Linked DNA regions of Myxococcus hansupus. Each later gene encodes a partner of the first gene's protein in a complex. Links are inferred from orthologs where the notes say so. Each region holds a gene or a part of one and is shown on either strand. Other genes may lie near its edges.

What was found. The genes of interacting proteins can lie anywhere in the genome.
Region 2: the proteins of dnaG (region 1) and dnaB are in contact, whole or in part, in a crystal structure (PDB 2R6A), measured with the Geobacillus stearothermophilus proteins. The link is inferred for Myxococcus hansupus from one-to-one orthologs. Residues at the interface, in WP_049624496.1 of Geobacillus stearothermophilus: Lys456, Leu457, Leu458, Pro459, Ala460, Asn463, Ala464, Leu467, Leu535, Leu536, Ile537, Ala538, Gln544, Glu545, Asp548, Tyr549, His552; in WP_033016901.1 of Geobacillus stearothermophilus: Ser13, Glu15, Ala16, Gln18, Glu91, Leu92, Asp94, Ala95, Val96, Pro97, Thr98, Ala99, Ala100, Asn101, Tyr104, Tyr105, Ile108.

What each region holds. Positions count from the first base shown.
Region 1 is NZ_CP012109.1:1,968,035-1,974,065, reverse strand. What follows is about bases 3,054-6,031. They hold dnaG (DNA primase), read left to right. Parts: upstream 3,054-3,621; coding sequence 3,622-5,442; downstream 5,443-6,031. Other genes in these bases: rpoD (RNA polymerase sigma factor RpoD), read left to right, coding at 5,535-6,031; A176_RS08100 (GatB/YqeY domain-containing protein), read left to right, coding at 3,054-3,288. Also shown: A176_RS08115 (GGDEF domain-containing protein), read left to right, coding at 1-634; A176_RS08110 (HEAT repeat domain-containing protein), read right to left, coding at 806-2,419; rpsU (30S ribosomal protein S21), read left to right, coding at 2,531-2,725; more of A176_RS08100, read left to right, coding at 2,830-3,053. UniProt on the Escherichia coli protein: RNA polymerase that catalyzes the synthesis of short RNA molecules used as primers for DNA polymerase during DNA replication.
Region 2 is NZ_CP012109.1:2,121,389-2,124,903, reverse strand. Bases 1-2,903 are described here. They hold dnaB (replicative DNA helicase), read left to right. Parts: upstream 1-719; coding sequence 720-2,087; downstream 2,088-2,903. Other genes in these bases: thiD (bifunctional hydroxymethylpyrimidine kinase/phosphomethylpyrimidine kinase), read right to left, coding at 2,197-2,903; A176_RS08745 (LytR/AlgR family response regulator transcription factor), read left to right, coding at 1-650. Also shown: more of thiD, read right to left, coding at 2,904-2,937; A176_RS08730 (gamma-glutamyl-gamma-aminobutyrate hydrolase family protein), read right to left, coding at 2,934-3,515. UniProt on the Escherichia coli protein: The main replicative DNA helicase, it participates in initiation and elongation during chromosome replication. Travels ahead of the DNA replisome, separating dsDNA into templates for DNA synthesis.

The DNA.
Region 1 (6,031 bases):
CGGCCTGAAGGTCAACGCCGCCCCGCTGTACGACGGCGACAAGATCCAGATCGGCTCCAACACCGTCCTGAAGTTCTCCATCCAGGACGCCCTGGAGGAGCAGTACCAGCGCAGCATCTATGAGTCCGCCACCCGTGACGGCCTCACCCGCGTCTACAACAAGAAGTACTTCCTGGAGACGGTGCGCAAGGAGTTCAGCTACTGCCTGCGCCACCGGGTGCCGTTGTCGCTGGTCCTCTTCGACGTGGACCACTTCAAGAAGATCAACGACGCGTATGGCCACCCCGCCGGGGACTATGTGCTGACGCGCATCGCCCAGCGCGTGAGCGACACGGTGCGCACCGAGGACCTGCTCGCGCGCTACGGCGGCGAGGAGTTCGCGCTGATGCTGCGCGAGTCCGCCGAGGATCAGGCCCTGGCGTGCGCCGAACGCTGCCGGTACGCGGTGGACAAGGCGGACTTCGTCTTCAGCGGCACGCCCATCAAGGTCACCATCAGCCTGGGCGTCGCCACGCTGCTGGACTCGGACTTCTCGCAGCCCGAGGACCTCATCGCCGCGGCGGACAAGTACCTGTACAGGGCCAAGCGCGCGGGCCGCAACCGCGTGGACGCCAAGGCCGTCAGCGGCCTGTAGACGGAGACTGCGGGCCCCGCGGCGAGTCGTCGCGAGGCCCGTCGCCACCACCGGGCCGTCTCGAGGCGCCTCCCCCGCGCGCTCCGAGGCGAGGCCCGTGGGCGCAGCGGCCCCGAGCCAATGGCCGACGCCCAACCGGCGCAGCGCTTCACGCGACACGTGCTTCGCGAGCTACTGGCCGAAGCCCAACCGCCGCAACGCCTCACGCGACACGTGCTTCACGTGCGCATCCGAGTCCCGGGCCGCTGCATCCGACAACGCGGCGGCGGCATGCGCCCCACCGATGCGCCCGAGCGCCTGCGCCGCGGCGACGCGCACCGGCGCCTCCGTGTCCCCTCGCAAGCACACGGCGAGCGCCTTCACATGCGGGGCACGGCCAATCTGCTCCAACGCTTCGGCGGCGGCGGCTCGCACCTCCGCGTGGTCCGACTCCAGCAGCATCGCGGCCTCATCCCCTCGCGACGTCTGCCGCTGGAGCGTCAGCAACTCCAACGCCGCGCTCACCACCTCGGGCGCGTTGTCCCGCAGCGCCCGCGACGTGGCCTCCGGAACCCCCGGGTGCCGCGTCGTCAGCCCGCTCAAGGCCCGCACCGCCCCCGCGCGCAGCGGCGGCTGACCGTCATTGAAGAACGGCTCCAACGTGGCGACGCGGTCCCGAGCCCCCTCCCCGCAGTCCGCGAGCTGGGCCAGCGCCGCGCCTCGAACCCCGGCGGGCAACGCCTTGTCACGCGCCGTCCCCAGGAAGAACGCCGAGCACCCGCGCTCCCGCGCCATCGCCTCCAACCATGGCCGTGCCCGGTTCGCATCACTCGACTCCAACCTCCGCTCGGCGGCCGAGCGCAGGGGAACGCCCTCCGCCTCCGCCAGGGCCCGCGCCGCATCCCGCCGCACCCACCGGTCCGAATCCCCCAACGCCTGTTCGAGCTCGCGCGTGGCCAGCGGCCCATACGCCCGCAGCTCCTCCACCGCGCGCCGGCGCTGGAGCGGATCCGCCACGGTGAGCTGCGGCTGTATCGCCTCCAGCTCCTTCGAATAGACAGCGAAGAGCCGGTTGATGCGCGCCTCCTCGCCCGGCTTCGCCTCATCCAACAGGAGCCGGCCCACCGACGTGCGGCTGCGTCCGGCCACGACCTTGAGCGCGCTCGCGCTGACGGCGTCCACGCTCTCCGGCCGTGTCGCCATGGCCTCCAGCACCACCCGCGCCGGCTTGCGGCCCAGGAAGCCCGCGAGGTGGGCCAGCGCCGAGCTCCGCACCGCCAGGTCCTCCGAATAGAGCTCCAACTCCAGCGCCTCGCGAATCGCGTCCCGTCGCCCCCAGACCCGGGCCGCCGCGTTGGCGCCTCGCGGGCCGCCTTCCCGCAGGAACTTCGCGGACGAACTCCCTGCCTCCGCCGCCGCGCGGGCTGCCGTCAGGCAGGCCTCCAGGTTCGACGCCGCGGGCTGCGCCAGCACCCACTCCGCCAGCGCCCGGCGATCCGAGACGCCCATGCGCTGGGCATCCGCTCGCACCGCCGCCCACCTCACCCGCCAATCCGAATCCTTCATCGCGGAGACGAGCGGCGCCCGGGGGATGGGCCGCTGGCCCGACAGCGTCTTCACCCAGGAGTCCACCCGACCACCCGGCAGGCACGACGCGCAGGTGCGGGCCCGCAGGACGGTGTCCGTCACGTGGCGCTGGCAAGACATCCAACACGCCTGGGTTGGCGTCCCACCCTGCTGCTGGCCGGTCGTCAGGAGTACCACCAGGAGGAGGGCTGGGCTCACGAGGAGGACAGTGTAGTCCATCGGCCTTAGCGTTTTCGTCCGGCGTCCTTGCGTTTTCCCGCCCAGTGGGTCATACCCGCGAGCCCTTTTGATCTAAACCTACATCTACGTACGGCGGAAGGAGGTGACTACATGCCCGGTATCCGAGTGAAGGAAGGAGAGTCCATTGAAAGCGCCCTCAAGCGCTTCAAGAAGGCCACGGAGAAGGCTGGAATCCTTTCCGAGATCCGTAAGCGCGAGCACTACGAGAAGCCTTCCGTGAAGCGGAAGAAGAAGGCCCTCGCCGCCAAGAAGCGCGCTGTGAAGAAGGCCCGCAAGTCGTTCTAGGCGCGTGCCTCGCGCGAGGAGCTGGGGCGCCACCGCTGTCAGGTGCCCTGGCTCCCGCCGTCGAAGTCCCCCTGAACAACGTCTCACCTCCCGGAGTTGCGACCATGGCCACCCTGAAGGAGCGGATCGACGCGGACCTGAAGGACGCGATGCGGTCCAAGAACGAGCTGACGCTCAGCGTCCTGCGGATGCTCAAGAGCGCGGTGAAGTACAAGGAAGTGGAGCCCGGTGCCTCCGCCCTGGATGACGCGGGAATCCTCACCGTCATCGCCGGCCTCATCAAGCAGCGCCGTGACTCCGTCGAGCAGTTCAAGTCGGGCGGCCGTCCGGAGCTGGCGGAGAAGGAAGAGGCCGAAATCACCGTCCTCCAGAACTACCTGCCCAAGCAGTTGACCTCCGACGAGCTGATCGCCGAGGTCCGCGCCTCCATCACCGAGACGGGCGCCAAGGGTCCCAAGGACATGGGCGCGGTGATGAAGCACGTCAACGCCAAGATTCACGGCAAGGCCGAAGGCCGCGCCATCTCCGAGGCCGTCAAGGCGGAGCTCGCGAAGCTCTCCTGACGCTTTCCTCGGTCTGAAGTCCGCACGGGCGCTGTCGGGAAACCGGCGGCGCCTTTGCATTGAGGGGGCTGGACAAGCATGCGGAAACTTGCTCACCCGCGCCCCCGTCATTAAGTGCCTGGGTCAGTCCCACCGCGACACCCGCTCACCCCGGCGGACGTCACGGGCCGGGGCCTCAGGAGTCCACCCCATGCCGCGACCATCCCCTCCCCTTCCGAGCGCACCGGCCCTGGCCCTCCAGGGGACGATCCGTCAGGTCGGCCGTGGGGCAGGCGACGTCAGCCCAGGCAAGCATGATGGACCGGCTGAGCCCGCCCAGGGGTGGGCCAGGGGGTGGGAGCCGTGATTCCCGAGCACAAGATCCAGGAAGTCATCGAGCGGGTGGACCTCGTCGGGCTCATCTCCCGGCACGTGGAGCTGAAGAAGTCGGGCCGGGAGTGGAAGGCCTGCTGTCCCTTCCACCAGGAGAAGACGCCCTCGTTCTACGTGGTGCCGGAGAAGCGCTTCTATTTCTGCCATGGCTGCCGCGCGAGCGGCGACGCGGTGTCCTTCGTCCAGCGCTACCTGGGAAAGACGTTCCTGGACGCGGTGAAGGACCTGGCGCGTGAGCTCGGCGTGGACCTGGAGGCCGAGCAAGACCCCAGCATGAAGGAGCGGCAGCAGATCAAGGAGGCCACGGACCTGGCCGCCGAGCACTTCCGCGCAATGCTGTGGCAGCAGGACGAAGGCCGCGCCGCCCGCGCCTACGTCGCCAGCCGGGGCGTCTCGGAAGAGACGGCCGCGGCCTTCGGGCTGGGCTGGGCGCCCCATGAATGGGCCTCGCTGGCGGACCGCTTCCAGAAGACAGGCATGCTGGAGTGGGCGGCCAAGGCCGGCCTGGTGCTCAAGCGCCCGAATGCGGACGGCTACTACGACTTCTTCCGCAGCCGGCTGATGGTGCCCATCCGCGCGCCAGAAGGCCGCCCCATCGCGTTCGGTGGCCGCCTGGTGGGCGCGGACGAAGGGCCCAAGTACCTCAACTCGCGCGAGTCCCGGCTCTACAACAAGAGCGAGACGCTCTTCGGCATGGACCAGTCGCGCGACGAGATGCGCAAGCGCAAGGCGGCCGTGCTCGTGGAGGGCTACTTCGACGCCATTGGACTGCACCAGGTGGGCGTGCGACACGCGGTGGCGCTGTGCTCCACCAACCTCACCGCGGGGCACATGCAGGTGCTCAAGCGCGCCGAGGCCCGCGAGCTGATTCTGCTCCTGGATGGCGACTCGGCGGGACTTGCCGCTGTCGAACGGCTTGCCGGTCCCCTGCTCGCCGCGGGGGCAACCGCCCGAGTCGCCCTGCTTCCGCAAGGGGATGATCCGGACACGTTCGCGCGTCGAGTGGGCCAGGAGGGCGTGGAGAAGCTGCTGGAAGGCGCCCACCCGCTCACCACCCACCTGTTCGCCTCGCTCCTCCCCGAGGGCAAGGCCGCGAGCTTCGAGGAAAAGATGGCGGCGCTCGAGCGGCTCAAGCCGGTGGTGGGACAGGTCCCCATGGGCCTGGTGCGCGCCACCCTCTTCAGCGCGGTGGCCGAGCACTTCGGCTGGCGGCCCGCGGACGTGGAGGCCGCCCTGCGCAGCAAGGTGCCCCTTCCCAAGCCCGCCGCCCACGACGCGCCTCCTTCGACCCCCAACCGTCCAGCCCCGCCCCTGGAGAAGCCGCCGCCGCCCCTGGAGTGCTTCTACGTGGGCGCGGTGTTGAGAGAGCCACGGTTGATGGCACGGGACACCTTCCGCGTGTGTGACGAGCTCTCCCACATGGGTCTGCGAATGGCGCTGGCGCATGCGACCTCCGGGCATGGCGCGAAGGATGCGCTCTTTGAATCCACGGAAGCCGTGAAGCGCGGCATTGAAAGCGCGCTGCGGCAGCTCCCCTCGGACCCTGTCCAGTTGGAAGGCTCCTTCCTGGCCATCTGCCGGGAAATCATGGTGCGGCGCATCGACGAGCGGCTCGTTTATATAAAGCGGGCGACGGAACAGACGCCGGGAGCGTTCGACCTGACAGAGGAGACGCGCCAGCTCCTCGCCGAGCGCGTGGAACTGTTGGCGCTCAAGAAGCGTGTCCTGGAGGAGCTCAAGCCTGCCTCCTCGGGAACAAAGGCGCCCATGCAACCGGTTTGAGTTCGCGTTTGTAAGAAACCCTGACTTTGCGGTAGATCGGCCGGCTCGCCCAGGCCTCAAGCCCCTGAATTTGCTCAAGGAGAAGTACCCGAATGCCGACGCAGAAGCCCTCGAAGGCGTCCGTGAAGCCCACCAAGAAGAAGGTGGATCCGGTGATCCGCAAGAAGAAGGCTCCGGACGGTGCCACGGCGAAGGGGGCCAAGACGGGCGCCGAGGAGAAGGAAGAGCTCGCCGCGCGGGACGTCGTCGCCGAGGCGACGGAGAAGCTCAAGAAGAAGAAGAAGGGCGTGGCGCCGGTCGGCGATGACGTGGACCCGGAAGAGGCCGCGGAAGAGGCCGCCGCCGCCGTCCAGGTCGACCCCGACGCCGTCGAGGACGACATCGAGGAGGATCCGGTCGCCGAGCGCAAGGAGGTCAAGGACCTGCTCGCCGCGGGCCGCGAGAAGGGCTTCCTCACCTACGACGAGGTCAATGACGCGCTCCCCGCCGACATCGTGTCGTCCGATCAGATCGACGACGTGATGAGCATGTTCGGCGACAACGACATCGAGATTGTCGACGCGCAGAAGGCCGCTCAGAACAACGAGAT
Region 2 (3,515 bases), 150 kb from region 1 along the record:
CGCTGAACCGCGTGGCGGCGCTACGGCCGGACCTGCTGGTGCTCGACGTGCAGATGCCCGGCCTCACCGGCTTCGAAGTGCTGGAGGCACTGGGCCCCGAGCAATGCCCCGCCGTCATCTTCTCCACCGCCTACGACGCCTTCGCCGTCGCCGCCTTCGAAGCGCAAGCCGTGGACTACCTCCTCAAGCCCTACGACGCGGAGCGCTTCGCCCGCGCGCTGGAGCGCGCCTACACCGTGCTCCAAGGTGGCCTGCCGGAGACAGCGCGCCTCCAGGCCCTCCTGGCCGACCTGGGCCGGGCGCCCTCGAGCCGCCCGCTGGAGCGACTGGTGGTGAAGGCGGGCGAGGCCTGGGTGCCGCTGCGCCTGACGGACGTCTGGCGCCTGTCCTCGGAGGACAAGTACGTCCGGCTCCACACCGCCCAGGGCGAGCACCTGGTGCGTCAGACGCTCCGAAGCCTGGAGGAGCGGCTGGACCCCACGCGCTTCGTACGGGTCCACCGGGGCGACATCGTCAACCTGGACGCCGTGGCCCGCTTGGAGCCCTGGACGCACGGAGACGGCATCCTCGTCCTCAAGGATGGCAGCTCGGTCGTCCTCAGCCGCACGTGGCGTGAAGCGTTCCTCCAGCGGTGGGGACTCGAGGGGTAGGCGTCCGTGCTACAGCTTTGTAGCAAAACTTGGCTGTGTCAGCCCTGCCTGTAGAGTGGGCGAGCCGCCATGGAGAATGTCCACGAGTTCAGAGAGGGTCGGAAGGTCCACGAGGACCTCGCCGCCGAGCGCGCGGTGTTGGGCGCCGTGCTGGCGGACAACACGCTGATCGCCGCGGTGGGCGAGGTCGTCCACCCCGAGGACTTCTCCAGCCCCGCGCACGCCCAGATTTTCGAGGCGATGCTCAAGCTCGACGGCCAGTCGCGACAGGTGGACCACCTGACGCTGGCCGAGGAGCTGAAGGTGTTGGGCCACCTCGTGTCGGTGGGCGGCCCGGCCTACCTGATGCGGCTGGACCAGGTGGTCCCCATCGCGTCCAACGCGGTCCAGTACGCGCAGATCGTCAAGGACCAGGCCATCCGCCGCCGCCTGGCCCAGGCGGGCAAGGAGATTCAAGACCTCGCCAGCCAGGAGACGGGCGAGCTGGAGGTCCTGCTCGACGAAGCCGAGCGCAAGGTGTTCCTCCTCGCGGAGAAGAAGCGCGAGGGCGACCTGCGCCCGGTCAGCGAGCTGATGGAGCACACGCTCGATCTGCTCGACAAGATGAAGGCGGCGGCCACGGGCATCACGGGCCTGTCCACCGGCTACATCGACCTGGACAACCAGCTCACCGGCCTGCACGCCGGCGAGCTCATCATCCTCGCGGCGCGTCCCGGCATCGGGAAGACGTCCTTCGCGATGAACATCGCGGTGCACGCGGCGCTGAAGGAGAACAAGGCCGTCGGCATCTTCAGCCTCGAAATGCCCGCCGACCAGTTGCTGATGCGTCTGCTGGCCTCCACCGCGCGCGTGGACATGAAGAAGCTGCGCGGCGGCCGCCTGACGCCGCACGACGAGGAGAAGTTCCAGGAGATGGCGGGCGCGCTCTACAACGCGCCCATCTACATCGACGACTCCGGCGGTCTGTCCCCGTTCGACCTGCGCGCCAAGGCCCGCCGCGTGAAGCAGCGCGACCCACGCCTGTCGCTCATCGTCATCGACTACCTCCAGCTCATGCACCAGAAGGGCAAGGTGGAGAGCCGCCAGTTGGAGGTCGCCGAAATCTCCCGCGCGCTGAAGCAGCTCGCCAAGGAGCTGGAGGTGCCCATCATCGCGCTCAGTCAGCTCAGCCGAAAGGTGGAGGACCGCAAGGACGGCAAGCCCCTGCTGTCCGACCTGCGTGAGTCCGGCTCCATCGAGCAGGACGCCGACGTGGTGATGTTCATCCACCGTGAGACGTCTGAAGAGGGCCCCGACGGGCAGCCGGCGCAACAGTCGAGCACCGTGATTCCCGTGGAGCTCATCGTCGCCAAGCAGCGTAACGGCCCCATCGGCTCCATCGACCTGGTGTTCCTGGCCGAGTACACGCGCTTCGAGAGCCGCCAACGCACGGACTGACGGCCGCTTCGGTCCACGCTGGCGCGCACCCCATGCGCCCAGCGCGGGCCCTCAGGAGCGCCGAGCCGCGTCCAACCCACCGCGAGCCTCCCGCGGCACGGGCTTCGCCCTACTCCGAGCCTGTCCGCAGGTAACGGACCACCAGCGCCCGGGCGGAGCGCACCGCCGTCTCCATCGTGCGTCCCCGGCCCAGCTCCGTGGCCAGCGCGGAGGCCAACCGGCAGCCTGTTCCACGCCGCCCGGGTGAGCGCGCCAACCGCTTTCCTTCCAGCACCCGCACGCGGCCTGGAGTGGCCAGCACATCCGCCAGTCCCTGCGTGTCCGGCAGGTGCCCGCCCTTCACCAGCACCGCGCCAAAGCCATGGCGTGCCAGCGACTCGGCGGCTTCCGCGGCCTCCGCCACGGTGCGCGCGACCGGCCGCCCCAGCAGCCACCCGGCCTCATCCAGGTTCGGCGTGAGCACCACGCGAGGTCCCGCCAGGGACAAGTAGGCACGCGCGGACAGGCGCGTCAGGGGCTCGCCCCGCGACGTGCGCACCACGGGGTCCACCACCCACCAGGGGTCGGTGCCCGAAAGGGCCGCCTGCGCGGCCGCGAGCTGCGCGCGGGCCGGCACCATGCCGCACTTCACCGCGTGCAGCGGCCCCAGCTCCAGCGCGGCCACCACCTGCGCCGTCAACACGCGCGGCGGAGAGGCCGTCCAGGTGAAGGTCCGCGTCCCCTGCGCCGTCTGCGCGGAGGGCACCGCCACCGGCTGCCCTCGCAGCGCGCGCACCGCGGCCACGTCCGCCAGCAACCCCGCCCTGCCCGTGGGCTCCAGGCCCGCCAACAGCAGGACGCGAGGGCTCACCGGCGGTGCTCGCGCGCCTTCTGCACGAACGACTTGTAGAGTCCCACGTGCACCGGAATGGTCGTCGACATGTATTCGGGGTGCCACTGCACGCCCAAGGCGAAGACGTGCACCGTGGACTCGATGGCCTCCACCACGCCGTCCGGAGCCACCGCCGTGATGACCACGTCCTTGCCCACGCTGCGCACCGACTGGTGATGCGTGGAGTTGACCATCAACTGCCCGTGCCCCACCGCCTCCGCCAGCAACGTGCTGTTCTTCACGTCCACCGGGTGCTGGGGATGGGTGCGGTCATGCTTCTGCTCGTGCTCGCGGGCGCCTTCCACCTCGCGGCCGATGTCCTGGAACAACGTGCCGCCCAGGATGACGTTGAGCAACTGCATCCCGCCGCAGATGCCCAGCACCGGCATGTTGCGCTTGAGCGCGCCGCGCATCAGCGCCGCCTCGAACGCGGTGCGCCCCTCCTTCAGCGCCCCCAGGCCCTCGCGGGCTTCCTCGCCGTAGGCGGAAGGCGGAATGTCGAACGCCCCCCCGGTGACGAGCACCCCGGAGACGCGGTCCAGATAGGACTCCACGCA